DNA from 2 places in the Streptomyces sp. NPDC000075 genome. Region 1 is predicted to be linked to the other one. Evidence: predicted binding sites of a transcription regulator. Region 1 holds the regulator's gene; the other holds the start of a gene.

Region 1 (7,355 bases):
ACAACGCGGAGAAGGTCCCGGCCGAGGTCAAGACCGAGGTGGAGACGGCCGTCACCGAGCTGAAGGACAAGCTCAAGGGCGAGGACACCGCCGAGATCCGCACCGCCACGGAGAAGCTCGCCGCGGTCAGCCAGAAGCTCGGCCAGGCCATCTACGCCGACGCGCAGGCCGCCCAGGCCGCCGGCGGCGCCGGTGACGCGGGCCAGGCCAAGGCCGACGACGACGTCGTCGACGCCGAGATCGTCGACGAGGACAAGCCGAAGGGCGGCCAGGTCTGATGTCGGAGGAGACCCCGGGCTTCGACGAGAAGCCCGAAGTCCCCACCGGCGCGGACGACGCCGAGCCGAAGGCCGCCGACTCCTCCAAGGAGAAGGAGGCGGCCCCGGCCGGGGACGCAGCTCAGGACGTAGCGCTTCTGGCGCAGCTCGACCAGGCCCGTACCGCGCTCGGCGAGCGCACCGCGGACCTCCAGCGGCTCCAGGCCGAGTACCAGAACTACCGCCGCCGCGTGGAGCGGGACCGGGTCGCCGTCAAGGAGATCGCGGTCGCGAACCTGCTGTCGGAGCTCCTCCCGACCCTGGACGACATCGGCCGGGCCCGGGAGCACGGCGAGGTGGTCGGCGGCTTCAAGTCGGTGGCCGAGTCGCTGGAGACGGCCGCCGCCAAGATGGGGCTGCAGCAGTTCGGCAAGGAGGGCGAGCCCTTCGACCCGACGATCCACGAGGCCCTGATGCACTCGTACGCGCCGGACGTCACCGAGACGACCTGCGTGGCGATCCTGCAGCCGGGGTACCGGATCGGCGAGCGTACGATCCGCCCCGCGCGGGTCGCGGTGGCCGAGCCCCAGCCGGGCGCGGCCCCCGCCGCGAAGTCCGAGTCCGCCGACGGCGACACGCCGTCCGACAAGGACACGGATGCCCCCGACAAGGGCTGACGCACACCATGTAGGTATCCGAGAGGAGGGTCACCGGGGATGAGCACGAAGGACTTCGTCGAGAAGGACTACTACAAGGTCCTCGGTGTCCCGAAGGACGCCACCGAGGCCGAGATCAAGAAGGCGTACCGGAAGCTCGCCCGCGAGTTCCACCCGGACGCCAACAAGGGCGACGCCTCGGCCGAGGCGCGCTTCAAGGAGATCTCCGAGGCGAACGACGTCCTCGGCGACGCCAAGAAGCGCAAGGAGTACGACGAGGCGCGCGCCCTGTTCGGCAACGGGGGCTTCCGCCCCGGTCCGGGCGGGGGCGGCTCGTTCAACTTCGACCTGGGCGACCTCTTCGGGGGCGCCCAGGGCGCCGGCCAGGGCGGCTTCGGCGGCGGTCTCGGCGACGTCTTCGGCGGCCTGTTCAACCGAGGCGCCGGCGCCGGTGCGGGCACCCGCACCCAGCCGCGCCGAGGCCAGGACATCGAGTCCGAGGTCACGCTCTCCTTCACCGAGGCCGTGGACGGGGCGACCGTCCCGCTGCGGATGTCCTCGCAGGCCCCCTGCAAGGCCTGTTCGGGCACCGGCGACAAGAACGGCACGCCCCGCGTGTGCCCGACCTGCGTCGGCACCGGACAGGTCTCCCGGGGCAGCGGCGGCGGCTTCTCGCTGACCGACCCCTGCGCGGACTGCAAGGGCCGCGGCCTGATCGCGGAGAACCCCTGCGAGGTCTGCAAGGGCAGCGGTCGCGCCAAGTCCTCCCGGACCATGCAGGTCCGGATCCCGGCGGGCGTCTCCGACGGCCAGCGGATCCGGCTGCGCGGCAAGGGCGCCCCGGGCGAGCGCGGCGGCCCGGCGGGCGACCTCTACGTCGTCGTGCACGTCGGGACGCACCCGGTGTTCGGCCGCAAGGGCGACAACCTCACGGTGACCGTGCCCGTCACGATCGCCGAGGCGGCCCTGGGCGCCGACATCAAGGTCCCCACCCTGGGCGGCCCGGCGGTGACGCTGAAGCTGCCCCCGGGCACCCCGACGGGCCGTACGATGCGGGCCCGCGGCAAGGGCGCGGTCCGCAAGGACGGCACCCGGGGCGACCTGCTGGTCACGGTGGAGGTCGCGGTACCGGCGGAACTGTCCGACAAGGCCCGCGAGGCCCTGGAGATGTACCGGGACGCCACCGGGGACGAGGACCCGCGCGCCCTGCTGTTCGAGTCCGCGAAGGGAGCTTGACATGGAAGGCCGCCGACGACAGTCCCGCTTCGGTGACGGGGCTTACCAGTTGACCGACGAGACCCCGGTCTACGTGATCTCGGTGGCCGCCCAGCTCTCGGGACTCCATCCGCAGACCCTCCGCCAGTACGACCGCCTCGGCCTGGTCTCCCCGGACCGCACGGCCGGGCGCGGCCGGCGCTACTCGGCCCGGGACATCGAGCTGCTGCGCACGGTGCAGCAGCTGTCCCAGGACGAGGGCATCAACCTGGCGGGCATCAAGCGGATCATCGAACTGGAGAACCAGGTGGCCGCGCTCCAGCAGCGCGTCGCCGAACTGTCCGCCGCCGTGGACGGGGCGGCCGCCGCGCTCCAGGCCCGCGAGGCCGCGGTGCACGCCTCGTACCGCCGCGACCTGGTCCCGTACCAGCCGCCGCAGCCGGGCAGTGCCCTGGTCGTCTGGCGCCCCAAGCGCCCGATGGACTGACGGCCCGGCCGGCGGCCCGGCTGAAGGCCCGCGCCGACGGCCGGACCGCCGGCGCGGTCGGCAGAGCGTACGAAGGCCCCGTCCGGGCCCCTCACGGGGTCCTGGACGGGGCCTTCGGCATATTCCCCGGGGATGACCCCCGGAACGCCTCGGCGGGGCGCCGTGAGCCCCTCAGCGGGCCCCCTGGAAGCCCGTGGCGGCCTCCGCGTCGCCCTCGCTGTGCAGGATGCCGGACTGGGCGATGAGATAGCCCAGCTGCGCCCTGCTGCCGCTGCCGAGGGCGTTGGCCAGCTTCGCGATGTGGGCGCGGCAGGTGCGTACGTTCATCCCGAGGCGGCGGGCGATCGCCTCGTCGACGTGCCCCTCGATGAGGAGCTGGGCGATGGAGCGCTGGACGCCCGATATGCCGTCGGGGCTGTGGGTGTACGTGACCTCGTCGGTGAGGGGGACGGCCCGGCGCCACAGCTGTTCGAAGACCCGGATCAGATAGTCGATCAGCCCCGGGTGGCGCAGTTCGAGGGCCACTTTCCGGTCATCGCTCGCCGGGATGAAGGCCACCGTACGGTCGAAGATCATGAGACGCTCTATGAGCTCTTCCAGCGTGCGGATCTCCACCTTGCCCGTGGACACCCGGTCCACGTAGGCGAGAGTGCCCTGACTGTGCCTCACGGTGTGCTGGTAGAGCGTGCGGATGCTGACCCCGCGGTCGATCAGCGGCTGGGCGCGTTCCAGGGCCTCGGAGAGGATGAACGAGGACCTGCCGCCGCCCGGCTGGACGGTCAGGGCCTCGGTGTGGCACTCGGCGGTGGCCAGGTCGAGGGCCGCGTTGATCTGGTCGAATCCCTCCAGCACCGTGATGGCGTGGGTGTTGGCGGGGCTCTGGGCGCTGATGGTGAGGAACGGCTCGAACGCGTCGGTCAGTTCGACGGCGGTGCGCCTGCGGTCCTGGATCTCCCGTTCGAGGGGATGGAGCCGCTGGGCGAGCGCGACGGACGGGGGAACCGCGCGGAGCTGGTTGGCGTCATCCGGGTCGGGTCGCAGGAGGGCGAATTCGAGCAGGCAGGGGGCGTTCCTGACCTCGCCGCGGGCGATGCGGCCGGTGCTCAGGGCCGCGGCGTACACACGCGCTCCCTCGGCGCACATCTCCGTGACGGGGTGGCGATGTGTCGGGTTTGTCTCGCTTCTTACCAAATCTCCACCCCCCAGGGTCCTGAACATGTAAGAACATGATGCATCGTCCCTGTGGCACTGACGTGCCTGAATGAGCCATCGTCTGACAGTGCGGGGGAGAGGATTCCATCAAGTGAGGACGAAGCCGACCATGTATAAGAGAATGCTTCGCTCGGCGCTTGCCGTTGTTTTCTCCGCCGTTGCGGTCTTCGGGACGGCCGCCGCCGTCGGCGGGGGCGCGGGAAGCGCGGGACCGGCTGCTCTCGCGGCCTCCGGTCCGGCCGGTAAGCCCGACCTCGGCTGGGACGTGGCCCCCAGCTCGCGTACCGAAGCCCTCGGTACCGATCTCGGCTGGGACACCATGCCTGCGAAGGCAGCCTGATGACCCCCGACGACCGCGACTTCCGGCGAGAGATGGCATCGGCGTACCGCTCCGGCTGGCAGTTCATCGACCTCGCGACGGCGATCCCCTACGCCGGCGACTCGCTGATGGTCACCCTGTTCGGCCAGCCGATCGTCATCGTGCGCGAGGAGGACGAGGACGTCCGTGCCTACCGCTGCCTGCGCCGCCCCCGGGGCGCACCGCAGCCCGTCCGCTGTGAAGTGCGGTACGGCATGGTCTTCGTCAACCTCGATCAGCGTGATCACCAGCTCTTCGAACCCGATATCACCACCGCCACCCCCCGCAGTGCCTGAGGCGATTCCCCCGTCGTTGCAGATCGCTCCAGGTGCTACCCCCACACAACGGCGCCATCGTGGACCTGACCACGATGGCGCCGTTGTGCTGTCCGCGTCCAGTGCCCGAACCGGACATCCCGCCGGGGATTCGCTGAGAACCGCTAGCGGGCCGCTTGAGGACCGCTCGAATCCGGCCGTTTTTCCTCAGGCGCGCCCCATGGCCCGGTCGAGGACGATCTCCAGGACCACCCGGTCCGGGTTCGGCGAGGGCGTGCGCCCGTACCGCTCCGCGTAGCGGCGTACCGCGTCGGCGACCGAGGCCTCGTCCGTACGGACCACCGCGCGCCCCTCCAGGGTGGCCCAGCGCCGGCCCTCCATCTGGCACACCGCCACGCGCGCGGCGCCGTCCGGCGCCTCCAGCACGTTGCGCACCTTCTTGCTGTGCTTGCTGCTGATCACCCGTGCGATCCCGGCCTCCGGGTCGTAGGTCACGCCCACCGGGACCACGTGCGGGGTGCCGTCGGGCCGGGGGGTGGTCAGGGTGCAGACGTGCCGCTCCCGCCAGAAGGCGAGGTATGCGGGCGTCGGGTTGAGTACGTCGTGGACCGGCTTCGAAACAGGCATGGTCCGAAGCATAGGTGCGCACCGAAACCGGCCTTGAGTGGAATAGACTCAACTTTGCAGACGCTGAACCTGTCAGAGTTACGCACCCGCCCCGCCGGAGAGGAGAACCGAGAGTGGACGCCGAGCTGACCAACAAGAGCCGTGACGCGCTGAACGCGGCCACCAGCAGGGCCGTCAAGGACGGCCACGCCGACCTGACCCCCGCGCACCTGCTGCTGGCCCTGCTCGCCGGCGAGGACAACGAGAACATCACCGACCTGCTCGCCGCGACCGAGGCCGACCAGGCCGCCGTCCGCGCCGGCGCGGAGCGGCTGCTCGCCGCCCTGCCCAGCGTCACCGGCTCCACGGTCGCGCCGCCGCAGCCCAGCCGCGACTTGCTCGCCGTGCTCGCCGAGGCCGACTCCCGGGCGAAGGCCCTCGGCGACGACTACCTCTCCACCGAACACCTCCTCATCGCCGTCGCCGCCAAGGGCGGCCGGGCCGGTGAGGTCCTTTCCGACCAGGGCGCGACCGCGAAGAAGCTGCTGGCCGCCTTCGAGAACGCACGAGGAGGACGGCGGGTGACCACCCCCGACCCCGAGGGCCGGTACAAGGCCCTGGAGAAGTTCGGCACCGACTTCACGGCCGCCGCCCGCGAGGGCAAGCTCGACCCCGTCATCGGCCGCGACCACGAGATCCGGCGCGTCGTCCAGGTCCTCTCGCGCCGCACGAAGAACAACCCGGTGCTCATCGGCGAGCCCGGCGTCGGCAAGACCGCCGTCGTCGAGGGCCTCGCCCAGCGCATCGTCAAGGGCGACGTCCCCGAGTCCCTGAAGAACAAGCGGCTCGTCTCCCTCGACCTCGGCGCGATGGTCGCCGGCGCGAAGTACCGGGGCGAGTTCGAGGAGCGCCTCAAGACCGTCCTCGCCGAGATCAAGTCGAGCGAGGGCCAGATCATCACCTTCATCGACGAGCTGCACACCGTCGTCGGCGCCGGCGCCGGCGGGGACTCCGCCATGGACGCGGGCAACATGCTCAAGCCCATGCTGGCCCGCGGCGAGCTGCGGATGGTCGGCGCCACCACCCTCGACGAGTACCGCGAGCGCATCGAGAAGGACCCGGCGCTGGAGCGCCGCTTCCAGCAGGTGCTGGTCGCCGAGCCCACCGTCGAGGACACCATCGCCATCCTGCGCGGCCTCAAGGGCCGCTACGAGGCCCACCACAAGGTCGTCATCAACGACAGCGCCCTCGTCGCCGCCGCCACCCTCTCCGACCGGTACATCACCTCCCGCTTCCTCCCCGACAAGGCCATCGACCTCGTCGACGAGGCCGCCTCCCGGCTGCGCATGGAGATCGACTCCTCCCCGCTGGAGATCGACGAGCTCCAGCGCTCCGTCGACCGGCTGCGCATGGAGGAGCTGGCGCTGCGGAACGAGTCCGACCCGGCCTCGATCGAGCGCCTGGACAAGCTGCGCAAGGACCTCGCCGACAAGGAGGAGGAGCTGCGCGGCCTCACCGCCCGCTGGGAGAAGGAGAAGCAGTCCCTCAACCGGGTCGGCGAGCTCAAGGAGCGCCTGGACGACCTGCGCGGCCAGGCCGAGCGCGCCCAGCGCGACGGGGACTTCGACTCCGCCTCCAAGCTGCTCTACGGGGAGATCCCCGCGCTGGAGCACGAGCTGGCCGAGGCCACGGAGGAGGAGGCGGAGGCCAAGGCAGGCCCGGTCAAGGACAGCATGGTCAAGGACGAGGTCGGCCCGGACGACATCGCGGACGTGGTCGGCGCCTGGACCGGCATCCCGGCCGGCCGCCTCCTGGAGGGGGAGACCCAGAAGCTCCTGCGCATGGAGGAGGAGCTGGGGCGCCGCCTGATCGGCCAGACCGAGGCCGTACGGGCCGTCGCCGACGCCGTGCGCCGCACCCGGGCCGGCATCGCCGACCCGGACCGGCCGACCGGCTCGTTCCTCTTCCTGGGCCCCACGGGCGTCGGCAAGACCGAGCTGGCCAAGGCCCTCGCGGACTTCCTCTTCGACGACGAGCGGGCCATGGTTCGCATCGACATGTCGGAGTACTCCGAGAAGCACAGCGTGGCCCGGCTCGTCGGCGCCCCGCCCGGCTACGTGGGCTACGAGGAGGGCGGCCAGCTCACCGAGGCCGTCCGCCGCCGCCCGTACAGCGTGGTGCTGCTGGACGAGGTCGAGAAGGCCCACCCGGAGGTCTTCGACATCCTCCTCCAGGTGCTCGACGACGGCCGCCTCACCGACGGCCAGGGCCGCACCGTCGACTTCCGCA
Region 2 (10,236 bases), on a different contig from region 1:
TGGAGGAAGGTCTCGAAGGCCTCCGCCGCGTTCAGGCGGCGCAGGATGCGCAGCTGCTCCTCGCGCTCCGGCTTGGAGTGCGCGCGCTCGATGCGGTCCTGGATCCAGCGGCGCTGCTTCGGGTCCTGGATGTGCATGAACTCGACGCCGGTGGTGCGGCAGTACGAGTCGCGCAGCACGCCGAGGATGTCGCGCAGCTTCATCATCGACTTGCCGGCGAAGCCGCCGACCGCGAACTCGCGCTCCAGGTCCCACAGGGTGAGGCCGTGCTCGGTGATGTCGAGGTCGGGGTGCTTGCGCTGCTTGTACTCCAGCGGGTCGGTGTCGGCCATGACGTGGCCGCGGACCCGGTAGGAGTGGATCAGCTCGAAGACGCGGGCGGCCTTCGTGACGTCGTCGTCGTGCGAGGCGTCGATGTCGCGCATCCAGCGGACCGGCTCGTACGGGATCCGCAGCGACTCGAAGACGCTGTCGTAGAAGCCGTTCTCGCCGAGGAGGAAGTTCGCGACGATCCGCAGGAACTCGCCGGAGGCCGCGCCCTGGATGACCCGGTGGTCGTAGGTCGAGGTCAGGGTCATGACCTTGGAGATGCCCAGCTTGTTCAGGGTGTCCTGCGAGGTGCCCTGGAACTCGGCGGGGTAGTCCATGGAGCCGACGCCCATGATGACCGACTGTCCGGGCATCAGGCGGGGCACGGAGTGGACGGTGCCCAGGCCGCCGGGGTTGGTCAGGGAGACCGTGACGCCGGTGAAGTCGTCCATCGTCAGCTTGCCGACGCGGGCGCGGCGGACGATGTCCTCGTAGGCCTGCCAGAACTCGAAGAAGTTCAGCGTCTCGGCCTTCTTGATGCCGGCGACGACGAGCTGGCGGTCGCCGTTCGGCTTGACCAGGTCGATCGCGAGGCCGAAGTTCACGTGCTCCGGCTTGACCAGGGTCGGCTTGCCGTCCTTCTCCGCGAAGGAGTAGTTCATGGACGGCATGGCCTTGATGGCCTGCACCATCGCGTAGCCGATGAGGTGGGTGAAGGAGATCTTCCCACCGCGGGCGCGCTTGAGGTGGTTGTTGATGACGATGCGGTTGTCGAACAGCAGCTTCACCGGGACGGCGCGGACGGACGTGGCCGTCGGGACGTCGAGGGAGGCGTTCATGTTCTTGGCCACGGCGGCCGCGGGGCCGCGGAGCGTCACCAGCTCGGGGCCCTGGGGGGCCTCGGTGGCGGGCGCGGCCTTCTGCGCCGGGGTGGTGGCGGCCGGAGCGGGGGCCTGAGGGGCGGGCGCGGCCGGTGCGGCGGCCGGGGCCTGAGGGGTGACAGTCACAGCAGGGGCACCAGAGGGGGTGGCAGGAGCAGGGGACGGAGCTGACACGGGTGTGGTCGCGGCAGGGGCGGGCGGCGCCGCCCCCGTGGCGGCGTCGGCGGCCTGCGGGATCCGGGCCGGGGCGGTGGCGGCCTGTGCGGAGGCGCCATCCGTCGTCGCGGCCTTGTCGGGACCGGGACCGTCCGACTTCACCGGAGCGGCAGCGCCCCCCGGCTTGTAGTCGGCGAAGAAGTCCCACCAGGCCCGGTCGACCGAGTTCGGGTCCTGGAGGTACTGCTGATAGATCTCGTCGACGAGCCACTCATTCGCGCCGAAGCCTGAGGCAGGGGTCTTCCCGCCTTCTGCTGCGTCGGTCGTGGTGCTCGGGTTACTGGGGGACTGTGGCGACACGGCGGCAACCGCCCTCTTCCGCTTCACAAGGTATGGACAGCGGGAATAAAGGCTACGCCTCCCCGGCGGTGCAATGCAGGCCGGGCGGGACTTCCGTCACGCAGGTCACACCGAACGGCGGGTTTCGTCGCGTGGAATGGCGGGAAACAAGCGTGGTTCGGGTAGGGGGCAGCCAGGTTGCGACCCCCGTGGCCTCGCACCCCTGACGACCCCGGGCACGTGTGGCCGAGATCATGTCCTTCCCACTCGAACCCTACGTCAAGACAGCACCGGAGAGCTGCCCGGAAGGGTGACAAGGATTCGGCAACCACGTGACGATTCGGCCACGCGGATGTTCCCTCCGTGCAGGCCGACGGCCCAGCGGGCGATCGCCAGCCCCAGCCCCGTGCCCCCGTCGCCGCCACCCGCCGAGCCCCGGTTGAACCGCTCGAAGACCCGGTGCCGTTCCGCCTCCGGAATCCCGGGCCCCTCGTCCACGACCTCCAGCGCCAGGCTCCCGGGCGTGTCGCCCGAACGGGCCCGGACCGTGACCCGGCCGTGCGCCGGGCTGTGCTTCACCGCGTTGTCGATCAGGTTGGCCACCACCTGGTGCAGCCGCTCCGCGTCCGCGTACGCGGTCAGCTCCGGAGGATGTACGTCCAGATGGAGGTGCACGTCGTTACGGGTGTGCCCGCCCGAACCGGAAGCCAGCCCCGGCCGCCCGGCGGCCGCCAGCCCCGACTCCTTCAGCACCCCCGACAGGTACGGCCACACCTCGAAGCGGCGCGCCTTCAGCGGCACCACCCCGTTGTCCACCCGCGACAGGTCCAGCAGCGTGTCCACCAGCCGGCCGAGCCGCTCCGCCTGTTTCAGCATCGTCCGCATGGTCTCCGGATCGGCCTCCGAGACCCCGTCCACCACGTTCTCCAGCACAGCCCGCAGCGCCGCGATCGGAGTCCGCAGTTCGTGCGAGACGTTCGCGACCAGCTCTCGACGGTGCCTGTCCTCGGCCTCCAGATCGTCGGCCATCCGGTTGATCGTCGACGCCAGATCACCCAGCTCGTCCCGGCGCCCCGCCCCGCTCACCCGGCGCGTGTAGTCCCCGTGCGAGATCGCCCGGGCCACCGTCGTCATCTCGTCCAGCGGCGCCGTCAGGCCGTGCGCCACGATCTGGGTGATCAGCATCGAGGCGATCACCGAGAAGACCGTGATGAACCGCAGCTCCGTGTCCGTGCGCAGCGCCACCAGCAGCAGGCCGGTGGTGATGAACACCGAGACCACGACGAGCGTGCCCAGCTTCGTCTTGATCGAGAACGGCGAGAACGGCCGGAGCCCGCCCTCGGGGCGGCCGCCGCTCACGCCTGCGCCGGGGTCTCCAGGGCGTACCCGACGCCGTGGACCGTACGGATCCGCTCCGCGCCGATCTTCCGCCGCAGGGCCTTGATGTGGCTGTCGACGGTACGGGTGCCCGAGGCGTCGGCCCAGTCCCACACCTCCGCCAGCAGCTGCTCGCGCGACAGCACCGCCCGGGGGGTCCCCGCCAGGCACACCAGCAGGTCGAACTCGGTCGGCGTCAGGTGCACGTCCTCGGCCTGGACGCGGACCCGCCGCTGCGCGTGGTCGATCTCCAGGTCCCCCAGCCGCAGGGTCGCCCCGCGCGGGGCGGTCGCGGCCTGCGTGGCCCGTTCCACCCGGCGCAGCAGCACGTGGACCCGTGCCGCCAGCTCGCGCATGGAGAACGGCTTCGTCATGTAGTCGTCCGCCCCGACCCCGAGGCCGACCAGCATGTCGGTCTCGTCGTCCCGGGCGGTCAGCATCAGCACCGGCACGGGCCGCTGCGCCTGCACCCGCCGGCACACCTCCAGCCCGTCGAAGCCGGGCAGCATGACGTCCAGCACCAGCAGTTCGGGCAGCCAGCTCTCGGCGGCCGCGACGGCGGCCGGCCCGTCGTAGGCCGTCTGCACCTGGAAGCCCTCGGCGCGCAGCCGGGCCGAGATGGCGTCGGCGATGGTGCGGTCGTCCTCGACCACCAGCACGCGCCGCTGGGCACCTGGGGTGGCCGCGGCGCCGGTGTGGGTGCTGTGTGTCTGTTCCATGTCCCGCCCCTGATGATCCGCGTGATGGCTGGGGTGCAGCGTAGAGGAGGCACCGGCCTGCGGCCATGGAGGGTTCGGACAGGACTCCGGCGCATGCGGAATCAGAGATTCATCCCGGATTCCTCAGGCGGAGTCGAATCCGGGGAGCGCCTCCAGCACCCGGGACAGGGCCGGCGGCAGTGCCGTCTGGTCGGCCGCCACCTCGAAACCGCCGTACGCGAAGGAGTACGTGAACCCGTCGTAGACCGGCGGATCGGCGGTCGTCCTGCGGGGCAGGTGCGCGAAGTCCGCCGCACGCAGCGCGGTGCGCAGATCCTCCAGCCCTGAAGGCGCCAGCCGGCCCTTGCGCACCTCCTTGTCCCGCTCGCCGAGGAGGGTCCAGGAACCGTCGCCGTTGACGAGAAGGGTGCGTGTGCGGCCCGCGAAACCGCCGCTGCGGGTGACGCGCAGGAGGCGCTCGGTGGACGGGGCGGAGGGGGCCGGCGCGGTGGTGGGCGGGGCGGCGGGTGTGGTGCCGGGGGGCGCGGGGGTGGCCGTCGGGGGTGCCGTGGGGGGTGCCGTGGGGTGTGCCTCGGGGGGTGTCGCCGTCGCGGGGGCCGTGGCGCCCGCCGGCGCCGGGCCGCCCGGGGAGCCGTCGTCGCCGCACCCCGCCAGGGACACCGCGGCGAGCAGCACCGCCGCCGCGGCCCCGGCCGCTCGCATCGCTCGCACGCCAACCTCCAGCGGGTCACCGGTACCGACCCCGAGTATGGAGCCCCCGAACCGCTACGGAAAGCACCCCGGAGGACGTCATCCACCGCAAGGCCCCCTGGCGCTGGTTCCCGCCGCTGCTCGCCGTCCTCCTCCTCGCGGCGTGGGGGCTGGGGCGGGGGCCGGGCGGGGGCAGCATGTGGCGGGACGAATCCACGACCTGGCAGGTCGCCCACCGGCCGGCCGGCGGGCTGTGGGAGCTGCTCGGGCGGGTCGACGCGGTGCACGCGCTGTACTACGCGCTCATGCACGCCGTGTTCGCGGCGTGGGGGGACGGCGGGGCCGACGGGGGCGGGCTGTGGGCGCTGCGGCTGCCGTCCGTGGCGGGGACCGCCCTCGCGGCCGGCGGGGTGGCGGCGGTCGCGCACCGGCTGGCGGGGGAGCGGGCCGCCCTGGGGGCGGGAGTGGTGTACGTCCTGCTGCCGCCCGTGCAGATGTACGGGCAGGAGGGGCGCTCGTACGCCCTGGTCGCGGCGGCCGTGGCCTGGGCGACGTACCTGATGCTGCGCCGGTGGTGGGCCGCCTACGCGGTGGTGCTGCTGGTGGGCTGCTGGCTGCACGAGTTCGCCGCCCTGGCGCTGCTCGCGCACGGGTTCCACGCCTGGCGGGAGCGGGGCTGGCGGTGGGCGGCCGGGGCGGTCGCCGCCGGACTGCTGCCGCTGGCCGTGGTGAGCGCCGGACAGGCGGAGCGGCAGCTGGGCTGGCTGGGGCGGCCCCGCTGGCAGGACTGGGTGGCGTACGGGGTGCTGGCGGGAGCGGTGGCCCTGCTGGCGCGGGGGATGCGGAGGGGGGCCGGCCGGGCCGGGCTGGTCCGGGTCGCGGTGCCCCTGGCGCTGCTGCCGCCCGGGCTGCTGATGGGGGTCTCGCTGGTGCGCCCCTGGTACGTCGACCGGTACGTCCTCTACGCCCTGGGCGGGCTCGCCCTGCTGGCGGGGGTCCGGCTGGGGGAGGCGCGGGCGGCGCGGGGGTGGGTGCCGTGGCTGGTGGCGGGAGTGCTGCTGGTGCCGGTGGGGGCGTGGTCGGCGTGGCTGCGCACCCCGGAGAGCCGCAGGGACGACGTCCTCGCGGTCGCGGCGGCCGTCCGCGAGCGGGGGCGGCCGGGGGACGCGGTGCTGTTCATGCCCTCGCGGAGACGGGAGTGGCTGCTGTCCTCGCCCCGGGTGTACGCGGGGCTGCGCGACGTGGCCCTGGCCGCCTCCCCGGCCGCCTCGCACACCCTCCACGGGACGGAGCTCCCCCCGGCCCGGGTCCGGGAGGGGCTGCTGGCGTCCTCCCGGGTGCTGGCCCTCCTGGACCCGCCCGGCCAGCCCCTGGACCCGTACCCGGCGGAGGCGGCCAAACGCGCCGCCCTGGCGGAGGCCTTCGACCTGTGCGGGGTGACGGAGGTCAGGGGGGCGAGGGTGGCGGTGTACACGCGGCGGGGCGGGGGGTGTGGGTGAGGATGGGCGGCAGACCGTGTTCGATCACCGCCGCGGAGGCCCGTATGCCCGTCCCCCGGATACCCGGACAGATACCCGGACCACTCGTGAGCGCCGGCTGGCTCGCCGGACGGCTGGGACGGGTCGTGGTGTTCGACGCGTCCGTCGGGGCGCACCGGGGCGGGGCCCGCAGGATCCCCGGGGCGCGCCCCTTCGACCTGGACGGGGTGCTGTCCGACCATGCCGCCCCCGCCCCGCACACCATGCCGGCACCGGCGGCGTTCGAGGAGGCGTTGCGGGGGCTGGGGGTCGACGAGGACGACGCCGTGGTCGTCTACGACGGTGCCGGGATCTACTCCAGCGCCCGGGCCTGGTGGATGCTGCGGGCCATGGGCTTCGACCGGGCCGCCGTGCTGGACGGCGGGCTGCCTGCCTGGAGCGCCGCCGGGCTGCCCGTCGAGGACGGGCCGGCGGCGTACGACGGGCCGCGCGGGTCCTTCACCGCCCGGCCGCGTCCCGGGCTGCTCGTGGACGCCGGCACCGTCGCCGGCGCGCTCGGCGACCCGGCCGCCGCCGTGCTCGACGCCCGGACCCGGGAGCGGTTCGCCGGCAGTGCCCCCGAGCCCCGGCCGGGGCTGCGCGGCGGGCACATGCCGGGGGCGCTGAACCTGCCGTTCGGCGAACTCCAGGGGCCCGGGGGGCTGATGCGTCCGGCCGGGGAACTCCGGGCCGCCTTCGAGGCGTTGGCCGGGGAGAGGGAGCGGCTCTACTTCAGCTGCGGCTCCGGTGTCACGGCTTGCGTGCTGGCGCTGGGCGCGACCCTGGCCGGGTACGGGGAGACCGCCGTGTACGACGGCTCGTGGAGCGAGTGGGGGATGCCCTCGGAGTGGCCCGTGGTGGCCGGGAGCTGAGGCGCGGGGAGGCCGGCGGGCGGGCCGGGGTGGGGTTAGCACCACCCCGGATCGGGATGCCCGCACCCGCGCGCTCCGGGGCCGGGCTGGGCAGGCTTGTGGGTATGGCACCTCACACCACGTCAACCCGCCTCGCCGTCACGGCCCTCGGGGCCGCTCTCCTGCTGTCCGGCTGCGCCCTGACGGGGGTGGGCCCCGTGCAGACCGCCGACGCCGACGCCACCGTCTCCGAGGCGGTGACGGCGGTCGAGCTGAAGGACGTCCGCAGCGGCGACGTCGAGGTGGTCCCGGGCTCCGGCCCCGGGGTCGCCGTCCGCCGGGTCGTCCACTACCGGGGCGCCGCCGTGCCCACGCCCGGGCAGCGGGTCTCGGGCGGGGTGCTGACCTTCAGCGACGGCTGTGAGGACGACTGCTGGATCGACTACCGCCTGGAGGTGCCCGCGGCGGCGCGGGTGCGGGTCGAGGGCAGCAGCGGTGACATCACGGTCAGGGGGGTCGCCGGGGCCGACTTGACCTCGTCCTCCGGAGACGTCCGGGCCGAGGCGATCACCGGGCCGGTGAAGGTGCGCACCAGCTCGGGGCGGATCACCGCCACCGGGCTGGAAGGGGCCGAGGCCGAGTTCCGGGCGAGCTCCGGGGAGGTGGGGGCGGAGTTCGCGAAGCCCCCGGCCTCCGTGTCCGTCACCACCAGCTCCGGCGACGTCGGGCTGAAGGCCCCCCAGGGCCCGTACCGGGTGTCCACCGACACGTCCGCCGGGACCCGGCGGATCTCCCTGAACGACAGCCCCGGCGCCCGGTCGGTCATCACGGTCCGCACCAGCACCGGCGACATCACCGTCGGGGCGTCGTAGGGCCCGTCACTCCTCGTCCAGGATCGCGTCGACCTCGATCTCGACCAGCCAGGCCGGGTCGATGAAGCGCGAGACCTCCACGAAGGTGGCCGCCGGGCGGATGCCGGCGAAGCGTTCGCCGTGGGCCCGTGCGGCCTCCTCCCAACGGGTGATGTCCGTCAGCATGATCCGGGTCCGCACGGCGTGTCCGAGCGAGGCGCCCGCCTCCTCCAGGGCCCGACCGGCGATGTCCAGGCAGCGGACCGTCTGGGCGTACACGTCGCCCGGGCCCACGGTGGAGCCGTCGTCCCCGATCGGCGCCGTGCCCGCGACGGCCACGTGCCGTCCGATGCGCACCGCGCGGGAGAAGCCGATCCGGGGTTCCAGGGGCGAGCCCGAGCTGACGGTCCGTCGTATGTCTGCCATGGGCTCATGGTGCTACGCGGAGGGCCTCGGAGGTGTTCGCCCCGGGCGAACGCGAGTTGGGGAACATTGCCGGGCGCAGAAGCATTGAGTCGGCATAGCTCAACTTCACTGCCGGAGGGAAGATCATGGCTTCGACGTCCGTAACGCTCACCCTGCCCGTGCTGCCGCTCGACGACGAGGTCGTGCTGCCCGGGATGGTCGTCCCGCTGGACCTGTCCGACGCCGAGGTGCGCGCCGCCGTCGAGGCCGCGCAGGCGGCGCGCGGCAGCGGGAAGCCCCGGGTGCTGCTCGTGCCGCGGGTCGACGGGAAGTACGCCGGGATCGGTGTGCTGGGGACCGTCGAACAGGTCGGGCGGCTCTCCGACGGCGATCCCGGGGCGCTGATCCGCGGGCGCGGCCGCGTCCGGATCGGCGCCGGGACCACCGGGCCCGGGGCGGCGCTCTGGGTCGAGGGGGAGACCGTGGAGGAGCAGGTGCCCGACCCGCTGCCCGGGGCGGTCGCCGAGCTCGTCAAGGAGTACAAGGCACTCGCCACCAGCTGGCTCAAGAAGCGCGGCGCCTGGCAGGTCGTGGACCGGGTGCAGCAGATCGAGGGGGTGTCGGCGCTCGCCGACAACTCCGGGTACTCGCCGTTCCTGACCGTGGCGCAGAAGGTCGAACTGCTGGAGACCGTCGACCCGGTCGCCCGCCTGCGGCTCGCCGTCAAGGCGCTCAGCGACCACCTCGCCGAGCAGGACGTGGCCGAGTCCATCGCCAAGGACGTCCAGGACGGCGTCGAGAAGCAGCAGCGCGAGTTCCTGCTGCGCCGCCAGCTGGAGGCCGTCCGCAAGGAGCTGCGCGAGCTCGGCGGGGAGAAGGAGGGCGAGGAGTCCGACGACTACCGGGCCCGCGTCGAGGCCGCCGACCTGCCCGAGAAGGTCCGCGAGGCCGCGCTCAAGGAGGTCGACAAGCTGGAGCGCTCCAGCGACCAGAGCCCCGAGGGCTCCTGGATCCGCACCTGGCTGGACACCGTGCTGGAGCTGCCCTGGAACGAGCGCAGCGAGGACCGGTACGACATCCAGGGCGCGCGGGCCGTGCTCGACGCCGAGCACGCCGGGCTGAACGACGTGAAGGACCGCATCACCGAGTACCTCGCGGTGCGCAAGCGGCGCGGCGAGCGCGGTATGGGCGTCATCGGCGGGCGGCGCGGCGGTGCCGTGCTCGCGCTGGTCGGGCCCCCCGGCGTCGGCAAGACCTCGCTCGGGGAGTCCGTGGCCCACGCCATGGGCCGCAAGTTCGTCCGCGTGGCCCTCGGCGGCGTACGCGACGAGGCCGAGATCCGCGGCCACCGCAGGACCTACGTCGGCGCCCTGCCGGGCCGCATCGTCCGGGCGATCAAGGAGGCCGGGTCGATGAACCCGGTCGTCCTCCTCGACGAGATCGACAAGGTCGGCTCCGACTTCCGCGGCGACCCCGCGGCGGCCCTGCTGGAGGTGCTGGACCCGGCCCAGAACCACACCTTCCGCGACCACTACCTGGAGGTGGAGCTCGACCTCAGCGACGTGGTCTTCCTGGCCACGGCGAACGTCCTGGAGGCCATCCCCGAGGCCCTGGCCGACCGGATGGAGCTGGTCCGCCTCGACGGCTACACCGAGGACGAGAAGGTCGTCATCGCCCGTGACCACCTGCTGCCCCGCCAGCTGGAGCGCGCCGGGCTGACCGCCGAGGAAGTGGTCCTGGAGGAGGAGGCGCTGCGCAAGCTCGCCGGGGAGTACACCCGCGAGGCGGGCGTGCGCACCCTGGAGCGGTCCATCGCGCGGCTGCTGCGCAAGGTGGCCTCGCAGCACGAGCTGGGCGAGCGGGAGTTCCCGTTCACCATCGGCGCCGGCGAGCTGCGCGGCCTGATCGGCCGCCCGCACCACGTGCCGGAGTCCGCCCAGGACCCGGCGGAGCGGCGCACGGCGGTCCCGGGCGTGGCCACCGGCCTCGCCGTGACCGGTGCCGGCGGGGACGTGCTCTTCGTCGAGGCCTCCCTGGCCGACCCGGAGACGGGCGCCGCCGGGCTGACCCTGACCGGGCAGCTGGGCGACGTGATGAAGGAGTCGGCGCAGATCGCCCTCAGCTTCCTGCGCTCGCACGGC

The links. Region 1 encodes HspR, which represses chaperone genes until heat shock. Its sites were predicted from a motif close to TTGAGNNNNNNNNNCTCAA; they were not measured.
Region 2: the regulator HspR is predicted to act here: its motif matches at 8,201-8,219, upstream of lon (endopeptidase La).

Annotation. Positions count from the first base shown of each region.
Region 1 covers NZ_JBEPFL010000047.1:233-7,587, forward strand. The annotation lists partial or broken gene ABT403_RS35190 (Hsp70 family protein) at 1-278, shown strand, start outside; gene grpE (nucleotide exchange factor GrpE) at 278-934, shown strand; gene dnaJ (molecular chaperone DnaJ) at 974-2,149, shown strand; gene ABT403_RS35205 (heat shock protein transcriptional repressor HspR) at 2,151-2,615, shown strand; gene ABT403_RS35210 (helix-turn-helix transcriptional regulator) at 2,787-3,833, opposite strand; gene ABT403_RS35215 (Rieske (2Fe-2S) protein) at 4,167-4,481, shown strand; gene ABT403_RS35220 (pyridoxamine 5'-phosphate oxidase family protein) at 4,668-5,087, opposite strand; gene clpB (ATP-dependent chaperone ClpB) at 5,201-7,355, shown strand, end outside.
Region 2 covers NZ_JBEPFL010000020.1:13,492-23,727, forward strand. The annotation lists gene ABT403_RS22795 (multifunctional oxoglutarate decarboxylase/oxoglutarate dehydrogenase thiamine pyrophosphate-binding subunit/dihydrolipoyllysine-residue succinyltransferase subunit) at 1-1,706, opposite strand, end outside; gene ABT403_RS22800 (HAMP domain-containing sensor histidine kinase) at 1,965-3,044, opposite strand; gene ABT403_RS22805 (response regulator transcription factor) at 3,041-3,781, opposite strand; gene ABT403_RS22810 (hypothetical protein) at 3,905-4,492, opposite strand; gene ABT403_RS22815 (glycosyltransferase family protein) at 4,669-5,970, shown strand; gene ABT403_RS22820 (sulfurtransferase) at 6,015-6,860, shown strand; gene ABT403_RS22825 (DUF4097 family beta strand repeat-containing protein) at 6,965-7,711, shown strand; gene ABT403_RS22830 (RidA family protein) at 7,718-8,116, opposite strand; gene lon (endopeptidase La) at 8,242-10,236, shown strand, end outside.